DNA from 2 places in the Ethanoligenens harbinense YUAN-3 genome. Region 1 is predicted to be linked to the other one. Evidence: riboswitches for the same ligand, from Rfam matches in the RefSeq annotation. Region 1 holds a riboswitch; the other holds the start of a gene.
The links. Region 1 has a riboswitch for thiamine pyrophosphate ahead of ETHHA_RS07545 (thiazole synthase). Riboswitches for the same ligand answer to the same signal wherever they lie in the genome.
Positions count from the first base shown of each region.

Region 1 (8,010 bases):
GACGCCATCATAACGGCATGAACGGTGGGGTAAGGAACGGTTTTTCCGTCCCAATCCAACGCTATCCCCGTACAGGCATCTTCCAGCAGTGTCACCGGGAAACCGTCATTCTGCGCGGCGCGGACGGTTGTGTCCATGCACATATGCGTCATCATCCCGCAGGCAACAAGGCGCTGCACGTTCTGGGCGACCAGATGTTCACGCAACCCGGTTCCCAAGAAGGAATTGGGAAAATGCTTATCCAACACGGTTTCCCCCGGGCGGGGCATGAGCGCGGGATGCAACTCCACGCCCACCGTGTCAGGCTGAAAAATAGAGGCGCTTTTCTGTGAACTGATGTGGCGAATAAAGTATATGGGCCATTCCTTCTCACGGAACAACCGCAACGCTTTTTGTATCTGCTCCAAGGCTTTCTCCGGCTTGTAGAGCTCCAACTTCCCACCGGGGAAATACTCTCGCTGCACATCCACAATGATCAAAGCCTGTTTCATACGGTATTACCTCCTGCTTTTTTACAGGTTCAGAATACCGCATGTAGACGGGATTGTACATTACCCACTTTTTTGTGGGTATCATCAGTGGTGCTGATAGCAGATTCCCTTTTGGTCAAGTACGTTCGTCATGCCATGCTCCACCATATAGTCAATACCAATTTCCTGCATAATACCAATGGCTCGCAGCATTTTCTGTCCCCGCTCCGATGTCAGGGAGTATTCCACATGAAGCGGATAACCTTCAAAGGATCGTTTCTGGACCAGCCCAAATTCCCGAAGCTCGTTGAGATGCTGCAACAACATCTTCTGATTGATCCCCTCGATATGCTGCTCAAGCTGAGACAGCGATGCAGCCCCATATTGAAGCTGAAACAGAATGATGGTTTTCCATTTTCCTTTGATAATGTCATGTACGATTTCCAATGGGCAGGTGTAGCGTTCGCGTATTTTCATGGCGTGCCTCCTGCTTGTTGTTTTCCCATTGCCACGGAATAAAGGAGAAACTCTGTTTGATTCCTATTATAACAGAAAAGCCGGGGGCCGCGTCTATTCTGGCGAAGGTGGTGGATGCAGAGACAAGAGGAAACGGCTTCTTTTCCGGGAATGGTTATTTTGTATTTTGGCGCCGCGGCCATCTGGTGGAGCTGGCCGCGCCAGATACCTACACTCCGGACTATTCCAAATGAGCGCCCAAAGACTTACCGGTCATCCCCGGCAAGGCAGACCGTTGTGAAGCCGGATACGAAAAAGCAGTTCAACGTTTTGACCGGCGCGCTCCTTCCGCACCGTGACCTGCCAGTCTCGGAAAATCCTACCGTACACCGCTTTCCGTAAAACTGTCGGTGCAAGGAGTGACAAACCATGCATAGCGCCCTTGAAAATTCTCCAATGTTTTTCATAACCTTGGAACCACGAGTTTTCTGATGCGGCTCCAAGTACGAACACATCATGGGAACGCATTCTTGCAGCGGAGGAAAATGTGCTCGCTTTTTGGACGAAAGACAGCAAGAAGTGTTTCAGGAGAACTTCGAAGGATTCTTTATAAATTCACTTTATGTTATGGAGCATACTTTGAATTTTATATTCTTGCGTTTTGCAGGCACATGCATTGCGGTTCTTTCACAGTATACCGCTGCTGTTCGGGCATCTCTACAAAAAAGCTGCAGAAAAACGCCGCCGGATTGCCGGACGGCGTTTTGCAAATTTCGGATATTTTTGATACGGAAACGCGGGCGATGCCCGGTATTCAAGCTATGCAGGCATGGGCTTGTCATACTTTTTTGAACAGAAACGCAGGTTATGCCTGTCCGCCGCCCATGAAGCGAACGATCTCCAGCACGTCGCCGTCGGTGAGGGTGAGGGTGTCCCAGGTGCTGCGGTCGGGGATGTCCGCGTTGCGCTCCACCACCACCGTTTGAGGATCAATGCCCTTGGACAGCAGAAAAGCGGAAAGAGTGATGCCGTTTTCGAGTTCTTCGGGTTCACCGTTGACTTGCAGTTTCATCAGGTTCGTTCCTTTCACGTGGTTTGGGCGGAAAAGATTTGACGGAGCTCTTTGACCATACCGGAAATGTCCGGCGCCTGCACGATTTCGGTGACCAGCGCCGCGCAGGCCGCGCCGTGCGTCAGCACGTCGGGCAGGTTGTGCTGTTTGATGCCGCCGATGGCAACGAACGGCAGACGGATCTCACGCACGACAGCGTCCAGATAGGCAAACCCCACCGGTGCGACCACATCGGATTTGGTGTGTGTTTCGAAGATCGGGCCCACGCCGATGTAATCCGCACCGCGCGCCACCGCGTCCCGCGCCTGTCCGATGTCGTGGGTGGAAAGGCCGATGAGCATCTCCGCACCAACCAGCGCCCGCACCGCCTCGATGGGCAGGTCGGTTTGGCCGATGTGCACGCCGTCTGCGCCCACGGCCATGGCCAGGTGCACATGGTCGTCCACGATGAGCAGCGCGTTTGCTTCGCGTGTCATTTCCCGCAGTTTCAGGCATTGCTCGTACTGGCGCTGCATGGGCATGTCCTTTTCACGGTACTGCACGACTTTGGCCCCGCCCACCAGCATGGCGCGCACCACGTCGAGATTCTCCCGCCCGCAGGAGAGAGGCTCCGCCGTGATGCAGTAGAGCCCGTTGAGGTATGCGGCGACTTTTTCCGCCCGCTTTGCCTGTGCGCTCATACGGCGGCCTCCCGGCCGAGCGTCTGCCAGTCCTTGAAGACGGGCAGCCAGCCCTTGGCGCGGATAGATGCGGTCACTTCCTCCACACTGCGTTTGTCGGTCACGTCAAACTGGTCGTCGGTGGTGTGTTCGGCATAGCCGCCCACCTCGGTGGAGGACGCGGCGGACATCTTGGTGACCCCCAGCCCGATGAGGTTGGAGCGGAACGCCGGGGCTTCTCTTGTGGAGACCGTGATGCCCACGCGCGGCAGGAAGATGCGCAGGGCGGTCATGATCTGCACAATGTCCCGGTCGGAGACGGAGGTGTAGGGCTGGAACGCGCCGATGTGCGCGCAGAGCCGGGGCAGCGACACCGCGAAATCGCAGGCGTCGTATTTGCGCTGGAGATAATAGGCGTGCAGGCCGGTGAAGAACGCTTCGGACGAAAGCTCGTACAGCCCGAGCAGCGCACCCAGTCCCACACTGCGCATGCCGGCTTTGCAGGCGCGCTCCGGAGCGTCCAGCCGGTAGCGGAAATTGGTTTTCGGCCCGCCGAGATGCACCTCGCCATAGCGCTTTTCGTTGTAGCATTCCTGGAACATGGTGAAACCATCCACGCCCGCTTCGACCAGCATGGCGTATTCTTCCGTTTCAAGCGGGTAGACTTCCAGGCAGATGTTGGTGAAATAGTTGCGCAGCACGCCCACGCAGTCTTTCATGTAGGCCGGCGGGCTGATCTTGCGCGACTCGCCGGTGAGGAACAGAATATCCCGCATGCCGGTGGAAGCGATGGCGGCTGCTTCTTTCTCCACCTGCTCAAGCGTGAGCGCTGCCCGGCGGATATGGTTGCCGACATTGAAGCCGCAGTAAGCGCAGCGGTTGACACAGTAGTTGGCCAGATAAAGAGGCGCGAACATGAAGATGACCCGGCCGAACTGCCGAATGGTTTCTGCATGGGCGCGCTGCGCCATCTGCTCGAGGAACGGCACGGCGGCGGGGGAGAGCAGCGTGAGGAAGTCCAGCGGTTCCAGCGTGGTTTTGCCCAGCACCCGGCGCACGTCCCCGCCGGTGGTCTTTTGAAGAAACCCGTGAAAATCAAAGTTGTTGTAGGTTTGCAGATAGTCGTAAAAATCCATGAGACAGCCTCCTTACGCGCGTGCCGTTTCGTCCAGAAAGCCGGTGAGCGGCGAGGACGCATTGGCCACGGAAGAGGTGGCGCCAAGCCCGCTGCGGTGGGCAAGCCGACCCGCGCGCACGGCCAGACCGAACGCTTCCGCCATGCCAACCGGGTCGGCGGCGGACGAGATGCCGGTGTTAAGCAGCACGGCGCCCGCGCCCATCTCCATTGCTTCGGTGGCGTGAGACGGCGCGCCGATGCCCGCATCCACGATGACGGGAACGTCGAGTTCGTCGATGAGGATCTGGATGAGCGCGCGCGTCTGGAGGCCGCGGTTGCTGCCGATGGGCGCGCCGAGCGGCATGACGGCGGTCGCGCCCGCCTCCTGCAGGCGTTTGGCGCACATCAGCTCCGGGCAGATGTATGGGAAAACCTGAAAGCCCTCGTCCACCAACATGCGGGTGGCCTTGAGCGTTTCCTCATTGTCGGGCAGCAGGTATTTCTGGTCGGCGATGACCTCGATCTTGATCCAGTCGCCGCAGCCTGCCGCCCGCGCCAGACGGGCGATGCGCACGGCTTCCTCCGCTGTGCGCGCGCCGGACGTGTTGGGCAGCAGGGTGCAGTGTTCCGGGACGAAACGGAGCAGGTTTTCCTCCGCCGAGGAAAGGTTCACCCGGCGCAGCGCCACGGTGACCACTTCCGCTCCGGAGGCGTCTACTACCTGCCTGATCATGCGGTTGTCGGGATATTTGCCCGTGCCTACAAAAAGGCGGCTGTTCAGCACTTTGCCGCCGATGACAAACGGATCGTTCTGCATATGCGTAAATCCTCCTGTTTTCGCGCGCCGTACGGCGCGCCGCCAAATAAAAAGGGCCGCCCTTTCGGACAGCCCGCAAACGTGCAGCAACAGCAAAGCTTTCCTACGGTGGGTTTGACCACATCAGGTTCAACGGGTTGGAAGCGAATGCTCCCTCTCAGCCGACGACGGCACCCCGAGCCTCCGAGCCCTGGCTATCCTAAAAACCGCAGGATCGTCTGCGCTTTTTATTGATAGACAGGCCCTTTCGCAATATTCCTTTTGCAATATCCAGTATAGACCTGTTGCGCGTTTTTGTCAATTTTTATTCGGACGGGGCGGCAGGCCGGCCACCGTGACGTGACTGCCGGTGAGCCCTTTCTGCACGACGATTTTCCGGTCGATGCGTTCCTGCAGTTCCGCCACGTGGGAGATGATGCCCACCAGCCGGTGGTTTTCGGTGAGGCTTTGCAGGGTGCGGACGGCCTGCTCAAGCGACTGCGCGTCCAGCGAACCAAAGCCCTCGTCGATAAAGAGCGTGTCCATCTCCACGCCTCCCGCGTAGCTCTGGATGACGTCTGAAAGGCCAAGCGCCAGCGAAAGCGACGCCTTGAACGATTCGCCGCCCGAAAGTGACTTGACGGTGCGTACCTTGCCGGTGTAATGGTCGAGCACATCAATTTCCAAACCGGACTGGGAGCGGTTGTCCAGCGCATTTTCGCGGCGCAGCAGTTCATACCGTCCACCGGCCATCAGCCGCAGGCGCTTGTTTGCTTCGGAGAGGATCTGCGAAAAATAGGCGGCCTGCACATACTGCTCGAACATCAGCTTTTGCTTGCCGGTCAGTTCGCCGTTGGCGGTGCGAGAAAGACGGCTGGCCACGCCGAACGCCGCCTGTGCCTGCTCCTGTTCGCGCAGGAGAGCACGCAACGCCTGGGTGGTGCGCTCGTTTCCGTCCAAGCGGGTGCGAACGGTTTGCGCCTGATGGGAGGCAACGGCTTTCTGCGCTTCCAGTTCTGCCTGTGCCTGCTGTATTTTTGCGATGTCTCGCGGCACGAGCCCGGCGGTCTGTTCCTTTAGCCTGGCAATGTCCGCCGCCGCCTGCTTGACGGTGTCCCGGTACGCTTCAAGCGTTTGCCGCAGTGTGTCGATCTCCGGCTGGGCGCGCAGCGCGGCGCGGAACGTATCCATATCGATAAATCCGTTTTGGGCGCACGCCTGCTCAAACGCCGCCCGGGAGGCATCCCGCGCCGCCTGTGCCTGCCCCAGCCGTCTGGTGTCGCTTTCCAGCACGGCGCGGGTGTTTTCCAGGCGGGTCCTGCTTTCCCGTTCGGCCTGTTCGGCGGTGTCGCGTGCCGTTTTGTAGACGTCCCGCTCCGCCCGCCATGCGGTGAGCTGCTTTTCCGCTTCGGTGCGCGAGGGATATTCCAGCGTGCTGCGCAGGGTTTCCATGCGGCTCTTGCAGGCGCTGTCCGCCGCGGTGTGCTCCAGCCGCTGCCGGTTCTGCTCTTGCAGATGTGTTTCCAGCGCGGCGCGTGCCTGCGCCTGCTCGTGCAGCCGTTCCTCCTGCATGACACGGGTCTGCAACTGCTTGTCCAGCACCGCGCGGTCTGTTTCCCGCTTTTTTGTGGATGCGGCGACGGCCTGTTGCTCCCGTTCCAGCAGGGCTTGCAGCGCGCCGACTTTATCTGGCAGGGCTTGCTCTGCGAGTGCCGTCGTGGCGCTCTGGCGCAGGTGGGCGGTGGCGGCGCGCAGCTCGGTCTCCGTCTGGTTTGCCGCGCGGCCGGCCGTTTCAAGCGCCTGCCTCTTGTTTTCCAGTGCCGCTTTGACGGTTTGCAGGGCGGCTTCGCTTGGCGCGTCTTTTGGCAGAGCGGCCTTTTGCGGATGCTCGCGCGAGCCGCAGACAGGGCAGGGCTGCCCGTCTTGCAGGTCTGCCGCGAGCAGGCCGGCTTGTGCGCGGAAAAAGGCGCTTTCCATCCGCGTGTGCAGCGCGGCGGCCTGCTCGTATGCCTGCGCGGCGGTGTCGCATGCCGTCTGCCGGGTTTTCAGTGCCTGATGGGTGCGGCGGATGGCGTCGATCTCCTTAAGCAGGCCGTTCAGCGTCTGTTCGCGGGCGTGCAGCTTTTCCAGTTCCGCAGTGCAGTCATGCAGGCGCAGTGCGCAGTCTGCCGATTCCTCCAACACTTTTTGCAGGCCGCCCAGTTCGGCGTCCAGCGCCGCGCGCCGCTGCTCCAGAGTTTGGATGGCCAGGGTGCAGGCGGTGAGCGCCGCGGCCGATTCGGCTTGCCTGCGGGTGAGCGTTTCGAGCTGCTCGTATTGCGGCAGAACTACGGTCAGGCGGTCGATGGCGGCGGCGCGCCGCTCGTCCTCAGGCGTCTGTGCGCGCAGGGATTCATAAACCGACCGCGCCTGCTCGGCCTGCGCCGTACAGGCGGAAAGGGCTTCCGTCTGGGTGCGCACACTGTCTGCCAGTTGCCGATGCGCCTGCTCCTCACGTATGAACGCGTCGCAGGCGGGTTTGACGCCGTGCAGCGCCTGTTCCGCCGCGCGCATGGTGTTTTCCTGCTCCCGCATGTCTTCCGCCTGTGCCGCCAGTTCGTTTTGCCGTCGCGCGGCCGCGTCCTGTTCGGCAAACAGGCGGTTGACGGTTTCTGCTTTCGCCCGCGCTTCGATCTGCCCGGAAATGGCGGCTTCGAGCGTGCGCACCTGCGCCTCAGCGGCCTCAAGTGATGCCGCATCGTGCTTGTTTTGTACCAGAAGCGCGGCGAGGATCTCCGGCGCGGCATACAATGCGTCTGGATTTTCCAGCAATTCCAGCAGGGGGGCGGTATTTTCCCCGGTGGGGAGGAGGATGCCGTCCAGGCACTGCCGAATGGCCTGCGCGTTGGTGTCGCAGTGCGTGCGCGTCTCTTTTTCGCGTGCCTTGAGGGCGTCCTGAATGGACAGATAGGCGCCGGTCTGGAAGATGCGGCGGAAAATGGCGGCGCGCTCGCGGTTTTCGGCCAGCAGAAGGCGCAGGAATTCACCCTGTGCAATCATGGCGATCTGCCGGAACTGCCCTACCGTGACGCCGAGCAGTTCTTCCACGCGCGCCGTCACCTCCCGGCTGCCGGTGACAGCCGCGCCGTCGGGCAGGGTGAGCGCCGCGTCCGCGTTTTCCGCCGTGGTGCCCTGCCCGTTCTTTTTGGGGCGCTCGTAACGCGGGTTGCGCGTGACGGTGTAGATCGCGCCGCGGTGCAGGAAGGTGAGCGTGACGAACGTTTTGCAGTCGGGGCGGGCAAAATCGCTGCGCAGGGTGTCCGGCGTGCGGGTGGTGCCGCTGGCCTCGCCGTACAGCGCGAACGCAATGGCGTCGAACAGCGTGGTTTTGCCCGCTCCGGTATCGCCTGTGATGAGAAACAGGCCGTTGTCCCCGAAGGCATCGAACGCAACCTCTTCGG
Region 1 covers NC_014828.1:1,628,694-1,636,703, reverse strand. Annotated here, with positions in the region: gene ETHHA_RS07570 (cysteine hydrolase family protein) at 1-491, opposite strand, end outside; gene ETHHA_RS07565 (winged helix-turn-helix transcriptional regulator) at 576-947, opposite strand; gene ETHHA_RS15555 (DNA topoisomerase III) at 1,004-1,180, shown strand; gene thiS (sulfur carrier protein ThiS) at 1,792-1,998, opposite strand; gene thiE (thiamine phosphate synthase) at 2,013-2,678, opposite strand; gene thiH (2-iminoacetate synthase ThiH) at 2,675-3,793, opposite strand; gene ETHHA_RS07545 (thiazole synthase) at 3,806-4,591, opposite strand; TPP riboswitch at 4,675-4,779, opposite strand; gene ETHHA_RS07540 (AAA family ATPase) at 4,889-8,010, opposite strand, start outside.

Region 2 (8,010 bases), 1.4 Mb from region 1:
CCATAGCGCGCCATCGTTTTCAGCCAGCGGAACGCCTTTTTCTGGTAGTTGCGCAGGATATGGCGCAGGCTCTCGGGCGGCTGGATGTCGGCGTCGTCCATGCTGCGCAGCTCCCGCAGCATGGATTTGAACCCCGGGTCGCGGTCGGACTGGATGAGCGCGCTGTCCCGCAGGATGTTGTCGAGCACCATGGCGCGGTAGCGGTGCACGTCCGCCTCTCCGTTTTTGATCTGGTCGTCCGAAAGGTCCAGGCTCTGCGCCAGTTCGGATACCTCGCCCAGCGTGTCGTCCTCCAGCGTAACGAAGCTGCCGTCCGAAAGCTTGTGGTACTTTTTATGCTGCCGGTAAGATTTGAGCAGATCGAGCAGCTCGTCACGCGGAAAATCCCCGGTGTCGAACGTGACGTTCAGCAGGTCGCTTTTGAGCCGCACACCCACGCTCACCGCCGGCGGCTTGCGGATGGTCACCTTGCCGAGGCGGTCGGTGGCATAGACGGACGCCACGGTGGAAAGCTCCGCGATGCCCTCGCTGAGCAGCGCGTAGATCCTTTCCTCGTCGTCCACATACAGCAGGCGGTGCTGGAGGTTGTAGGACGGCAGGTATTTATCCACCAGCGAGCGCGCGATGTATTCGCCGCGCACGTCCCGCTGTACCGACGGCGTGGGCTGTTCGTCCATGGCGTTGATCTCGGTGGCCTCGTAGCAGTATTTGAGCGTGCCCGTCACCATCATGGAGGAGGGCATGTCGAGGTAGAGCTTGGCTTTCAGCGGCGCGGGGCGGAAGCAGTCGAGCATATCCGCATTTTCCACTTCAATGTGGCTGCAGATCACGTCCAGCACGTTGGCGCAGAACGCCGGCATCTCCTTGCGATTGATGGTGAGTTCGCCGCCTTTGTCCGTAAACGCCCGCAGGAATTCCCGCGTAGCGGCGGTATAGTCCTCCGCGCAGCGGAACAACCGTTCGCCCAGCATCACATAGGCGTTTTTCTCCCCCATATAGAGGAAGACCGGCAGTTCCGAGAGACTGAGGAGAAAGGCGTCGCCCGCTTCCTGCACTTGCAGGCTGAGCACAGGGTTTTCGTCGGTGAACAGCACATGCTTCTCGTTGCGGAAATCCACCCGCATGGCGACTTTTTGCCCCACCAGCAGGCCGAACAGCTCGTCGAACGCGCTGCTTGAGAGCGTGAGGCTGCGTTTACCGGCCTTGTAGCCGCCCGCGTCGCCCGCAAACTGCATATAGTCCGCATAGCGCGACATGAAAAAGCGTACCAGCGGGCGGGACGCTTCCTCAAAGGCCGAGATATCGTGCGTGAGGGTGAGTTTGGCGCCGTATTCCACGGTGCCGCCCTGCCGCATCTCAAAAAAGAATTTGGAAAGGTCGCGGAGGATATACTGCCGCTCATGCCCCACGGTAAAGGACAGGTTCAGCCGCCCGTTGTAGTCGTACTCCAGCGAGGGCACCAGCCGGGCTTTTTTCACAATCGTGTGCGCCATGGCCTCGCTGAGGGCCTTCTTGCTGTAGTGCCCCAGCATGCGCCCGGCATAGCGGTCGGTTTTGTTTTCATTTTCGCCGCGCTCGCCGCCCGCATCGGTCTTTTGCAGGGCATAGCAGCACAGCAGCACCGCCACAATGTGCTTGCAGCAGCCCTCATATTCATAAAAAGCCGGGCAGTCGCACCAGCTTTCCTTCATCTCGCCGTTCTGGTCGAACGAAACTTCCACCTCATAATTGTATTTGCCTCCGCGGACCTCCGCGGTGACTTTTTCTCCGGTGTCCTGTTCGTCTTTGGCGCGTTTGAGTTTGGAAACGCGCCGCTGGTTATAATATTCCACCCCGCGTTCAAAAGCGGCGCGGTTTGCCGCCGCCGCCGCAATATCTTTCATCTCAATATTCAAAATGCAAGTACACTCCCGCTATTGGCTTACGCAATGTCAAAATCTGCCCGAAAAAGAACCCGGCCGCCCGGATTTTCAGTTGTGCCGCGGCGGGTCACAGGCCCGCGGCGGTGCGCAGAGCATCGCCCGAAAGGCGGTAGCCCCGCCAGTCGTTTTTGGCACGGGCGCCCATTTTTTCATAAAACGCGATGGACGGCGCATTCCATGTCAGGCATTCCCATTCCAGCCGGCCGCAGCCCTCCTCGCAGGCTTTGCGCGCCAGCCGGGTGAAAACTGCGCGCCCGATGCCTTTGCCCCGGAAAGCCGGGCGGACATACAGGTCTTCCAGATAGATGCCGGAAAGACCGGTGAACGTGGAGAACGAATAGAAATAGATCGCGTAGCCCGCCGTCCGGCCCTGCCATTCCAGCAGAAGCGCATGGGCCGCCTGTTTGTCGAACAGCGCGTCCTGCAGGCCCTGTTCCGTGGCGTCCATCTGATCGCGCAGATGCTCATACTCGGCCAGCTCACCGATAAGCGACCAGATCAGCGGCACATCGGCGGCCGTGGCCGGGCGAAGCCCGATCTCGTCTGAAAATTCCTGCGGCATGGCGCGCGGTTCCCCCTTGATCAGACTGATTTTCTGCCGCAAACGGCAAATCTCCATTTAAATGAGTATACCATATCACGCCGCCGGATTCAAGCAAAGCAGGCGGGGCGGGCACAGCCCGCATTTATGTTCAAGACGTCTTTGCCGGAACAGCACACGCGCAGCCTGAAAGCCGGGGCGGGTACAACCCGCGTTCATGTTCAGGGAAGCCTTTCCCAAACGACATGCGCTTTGCCTGAAAAGGGCGCGGAAAGGGCCGCCGCGGAATCTCAATCCGCGGCGGCCCCTTGGGAGACGGGATGCGTTTTTATCAGATGATGTTGACGTCCTTGCCGTCCATCACACTGTTCATGTTGCGCACCGAGCACATCTTGCCGCACATGGTGCAGGTGCTGCTGTCCTCGGGAAAGGATTCCTTGCGGTAGCGGCGGGCCTTTTCGGGGTCGATGGCCAGTTCAAACATCTTCTCCCAGTCGAGCGCGCGGCGCGCGTCGGCCATGGCGTCGTCCCACTTGCCGTCGTCCGTACCTTTGGCAAGGTCGGCGGCGTGGGCGGCGATCTTCGCCGCGAAGATACCCTCGCGCATATCGTCATAGGTGGGCAGGCGCAGGTGCTCCGCGGGCGTGACATAGCAGAGAAAATCGGCGCCCGCGGCGCCCGCCACCGCGCCGCCGATGGCGCTGGTGATGTGGTCGTAGCCGGGCGCGATGTCGGTGACCAGCGGCCCCAGCACATAGAACGGCGCGCCGTGGCAGAGCCGTTTTTCCAGCTGCACATTGGCGGCGATCTCATTTAGGCGCATGTGGCCCGGGCCTTCGATCATCACCTGCACATGGCGTGCCCACGCGCGTTTGGTCAGCTCGCCCAGCGTAATCAGCTCATGAATCTGGCTGGCGTCGGTGGAATCGGCGATGCAGCCGGGGCGGCAGGCGTCGCCCAGGCTGAGGGTCACGTCATATTCCGCGCAGATGTCGAGCAGCTCGTCAAAGCGCTCATAGAACGGGTTTTCTTCGCCTTTGAGCTGCATCCACGCATAGAGCAGCGAGCCACCGCGCGAGACGATGTTCAGCTTGCGGCCGCTCCGCGCAAAGGTGGCGGCGGTGTTCCGGTTGATGCCCGCGTGCACCGTCATGAAATCCACGCCGTCTTTAGCATGCTGCTCAAACACGCGGATGAATTCGTCCGCCGTGATGTCCGCAAGGTCTTTATCATAGAAACCGACGGCGTCGTAAACCGGCACCGTGCCGATGGACGCCGTGGACATCTCGACCAGTCGGCGGCGGAATTCGCCCGTCTTGCCGTAGGAGCTCAGGTCCATGATGGCTTCGGCCTTGAGGTTGATGGCTTCTTTCACCTTGTCGAGCTCGGCGTCGAGGTTGCAGCAGTCCTTGGACACGCCGAGGTTGACGTTGATCTTGGTGCGCATGCCTTCCCCGATGCCCTCGGGCACCAGCGATTTGTGGTTTTTATTGGCCGGGACGGCGATGCGGCCGGCGGCCACGCGCGCAAGCAGCAGGTCGGGGTCCATGCCTTCTTTTTCGGCCACGGCGCGCATCTGTTCGGTCAGAATACCTTTGGCGGCCGCGTCCATCTGTGTAGTGTATGCCATATGTGATTCTCCTTTGTGGGGCTGCGGGAAATCCATCAGAAAAGCGCCTGCCGGAAAGGCAGACGCTCCATACGCAACCATAAACGCTGCGTTTGCTTCCCTACGCCAGTCTTAACTAACAGGTTCAAAGGGTCAGGTTTTAACCTTCTCAACCGAAACGGTCCCCCCGCAAACAAATATGTAATTGTACCCTGGGCGCGGACAGACCGCGCGCACGGTATGGACAGTATACCACAATATCCTCCAAAAGTAAAGCGGACTGCGCCCGCCCCAAGTATTGCAGATTGTTTTTTTGGCAAACAGATGATATAATGGGGATATGCAGGCAAAACATGGAATGCGTGTTTTGCATTTTCTCCCCGGAGGAACCGAATGCTCCAAAGCCGATTGCAAATCATCACCGGGCATTATGGCAGCGGCAAAACAACTTTTGCCGTCAACCTCGCGATGGAAAATGCCCGCGCGGGGCGGAAGACCTGTCTGGTGGATATGGATATCGTCAACCCGTATTTCCGTGCGGCGGACAGCAAAGGTCCGCTTGAAGCCGCAGGCGTGCGGGTTATTCGGCCCATCTACGCGGGCACCAATCTCGACCTGCCCGCGCTGCCCGGGGAACTGGCTGCCGTGTTTGACGACACGTCTTATACCGTGGTGCTGGATGTCGGGGGGGACGACGCGGGCGCCGCGGCGCTTGGCGCGTATGCGCACCGTATCTTGGCGGCGGACTATGCGCATCTGTATGTGTTCAATGCCCGCCGCCCGCTCACATCCACACCCGAAGAAGCAGTGCAGATCCTGCGGGAGATCGAGGCGGTTTCGCGCGTGCCCGCCACCGGCCTGGTGAACAACACCAATCTGGGGAACGAGACCGACACGGATGTGCCGGCCGCATCCGCGGCATTTGCGGAGCAGACGGCGGCACTCACAGGCCTGCCGCTTATATACACCGGCGTGCGGCAAGAGCTGGCCGACGCCGCACGCTCCCGTCTGCCCTCGGTTTATCCACTGACCATGTGGGTCGTGCCCCCGTGGTGACCGCCCGTTCTGTATTGGCAACGATCGGGCGCGCATCGTCGCGCCCGACAGGAGGTAATTTTGATATGCCAAGGATCATTGTGGATGAAGAACGCTGCAAGGGGTGTGGCTTGTGCGCCACCGCCTGCCCCAAAGGGATCGTGGCGCTTTCATCGGAGACGCTCAACAGTAAAGGCTACCATCCCGCCCATGTGGCCGAGATGACGCTCTGCATCGGCTGCGCCATGTGCGCGCTGATGTGCCCGGACGTGGCCATCGTGGTGGAAAGGTAGGATTTGTGCATGCCTGAAAAAGTTTTGATGAAGGGCAACGAGGCGCTGGCTCAGGCGGCCATCGGCGCCGGCTGCCGGCATTTCTTCGGCTATCCCATCACGCCGCAGACCGAAGTGTCCGCCTATATGGCCAAACGCATGCCCAAGATCGGCGGTACATATCTCCAGGCGGAATCCGAAGTGGCGGCCATCAACATGGTGTATGGCGCAGCCTGCGCAGGCGTGCGCGCCATGACATCCTCGTCCTCTCCGGGCATCAGCCTCAAGAGCGAGGGCATTTCCTATATTGCGGCCTGCGACCTGCCCTGCCTCATCGTGAACGTGCAGCGCGGCGGGCCGGGACTGGGCGGCATCCAGCCTTCGCAGTCCGATTACTGGCAGGCCACCCGCGCGGCCGGGCACGGCGATTTTCATCTGCTGGTGTTCGCGCCGGATTCGGTGCAGGAGATGGTGGACCATGTGTTCATGGCATTCGACCGCAGCGACCATTACCGCGTGCCGGCTATGATCCTCTCGGACGGCATGCTCGGCCAGATGATGGAACCGGTGCTGGTGCAGGAGCCTCAGAAAGCCGACCTGCCGCCCAAGACCTGGGCGACAAACGGGCACGGCGGCAAACGCCCGCACAATATCATCAACTCGCTGTACCTCCAGCCGGAAGAACTGGAAGAACTCAACTTCGAGCGCTTTAAAAAATATGACACCATCATTGCCAACGAACAGCGCTCCGAACGTTTCCATATAGAAGACGCGGATCTGGTGGTCACGGCGTTCGGCGCGTCGGCCCGCGTGGCCAAAAGCGCGGTGATGGCCGCGCGCGCCAAAGGGCTGAACGTGGGGCTGCTGCGCCCCATCACGCTTTGGCCGTTCCCGACGGACGCGTTTGCCGAAGCGGCCAAAACGGCCAAAGCGTTTCTGAGCGTGGAGATGAACATGGGCCAGATGGCGGACGATGTACGGCTGGCCATCAGTTGCAGCCGCCCGGTGCATTTCTATGGCCGCACCGGCGGCGTAATCCCCACGCCGGCACAGGTTCTCGCGGAGATCGAGCGGATACTGGGAGGTGACCGGTAATGGCGGTCGTATTTCAAAAACCGAAAGGGCTCACCGATACGCCCTTGCATTATTGCCCGGGCTGCACGCACGGCATCATCCACCGGCTGGTGGCCGAAGCAATGGATGCGTTCGATATCGGCGGCAGGACCATCGGCGTCTGCCCGGTGGGCTGCGCGGTGATGGCGTATGACTATTTCTCCTGCGACATGGTGGAAGCGGCGCACGGGCGCGCGCCCGCCGTGGCCACCGGCATCAAGCGCGCGCTGCCGGAAAGCGTGGTCTTCACCTACCAGGGCGACGGCGACCTCGCCGCCATCGGCACGGCCGAAACCGTGCACAGCGCCACGCGCGGGGAGAACATCACGGTCATCTTCGTCAACAACGCCATCTACGGCATGACCGGCGGGCAGATGGCCCCCACCACCTTGCCGAACCAGGTGACCCAGACCACTCCGTACGGGCGCGACACGCAGACGGCGGGCTACCCGGTGCGCATCTGCGAGATGCTTTCCACGCTGGACGGCGCGGCGTATATCGAGCGTGTGGCGGTGGACAGCCCCGCCCATGTGCGCGCCGCGCAGAAAGCCATCCACAAAGCGTTCCGGTATCAGATCGAGGGAAGAGGTTTCACGCTGGTGGAAGTGCTCTCCACCTGCCCGACCAACTGGGGCCTTTCCCCGGTGGAATCGCTGGATTGGCTGCGCGAAAACATGATGCCGTATTATCCGCTGGGCGTGTATAAGGACAAGCATGCGGAAACGGCGGATGAGACTGTGAAACAAAAGGCGGAGGTGCATGCATGATGGCGACGACCACTTCCGAACGAGTCGATACGCCGGTCACGGCGGGTAATGGCGCGCAGGCGAAGCCGTATTCCATGACCACGCTGTTTGCCGGGTTCGGCGGGCAGGGCATCCTGTTTTCCGGCAAGGTGATGGCGTATGCCGGCCTGCTGGAGGGGCGCGAAGTGTCATGGCTGCCCTCTTATGGACCGGAAATGCGCGGCGGAACCGCCAACTGCGGGGTGTGCATCTCGAGTAATCCGGTGGGTTCCCCGCTGGTGACTGATCCGGACGCGTTCGTGGTGATGAACCTGCCTTCATTCCTAAAATACATCGACCATGTGCGGCCGGGCGGCGTTGCGGTGCTGGATTCGTTCCTCATCGACCGGAAAGTGGAGCGCAACGATATCCGCGCGTTTTACATTCCCGCCACCCGGCTGGCCAGCGAGAACAAGATCGACGGCCTGGCGAATATGATCATGCTGGGCAAGCTGCTGCGCGAAACGCAGTTTGCGGCGTATGATTCCGTGATCGCGGGGCTGCGCAAGTCTGTGCCCGCGCGCAAGGCCGCGCTGGTGGACGCAAATATCAAGGCCATCGGCATTGGAATGGAATATAACAAATAGTATATACATACAGTATATACTACGGCGATATAAAAAACCATCTGTAAACATCGTAAGATGCATTACAGATGGTTTTTTGTGTGCCTGCATTTAAAATGCGGTCTGCAACCGCCTTTTAGGGTAATGCACGTGTTGTTTTATCTATA
Region 2 covers NC_014828.1:241,876-249,885, reverse strand. Annotated here, with positions in the region: gene ETHHA_RS01225 (DEAD/DEAH box helicase) at 1-1,895, opposite strand, end outside; gene ETHHA_RS01220 (GNAT family N-acetyltransferase) at 1,990-2,526, opposite strand; gene thiC (phosphomethylpyrimidine synthase ThiC) at 2,795-4,093, opposite strand; TPP riboswitch at 4,173-4,271, opposite strand; gene ETHHA_RS01210 (ParA family protein) at 4,466-5,128, shown strand; gene ETHHA_RS01205 (4Fe-4S binding protein) at 5,194-5,400, shown strand; gene ETHHA_RS01200 (3-methyl-2-oxobutanoate dehydrogenase subunit VorB) at 5,410-6,474, shown strand; gene ETHHA_RS01195 (thiamine pyrophosphate-dependent enzyme) at 6,474-7,259, shown strand; gene ETHHA_RS01190 (2-oxoacid:acceptor oxidoreductase family protein) at 7,256-7,864, shown strand.
Region 2: another riboswitch for thiamine pyrophosphate. It lies ahead of thiC (phosphomethylpyrimidine synthase ThiC); the one in region 1 lies ahead of ETHHA_RS07545 (thiazole synthase).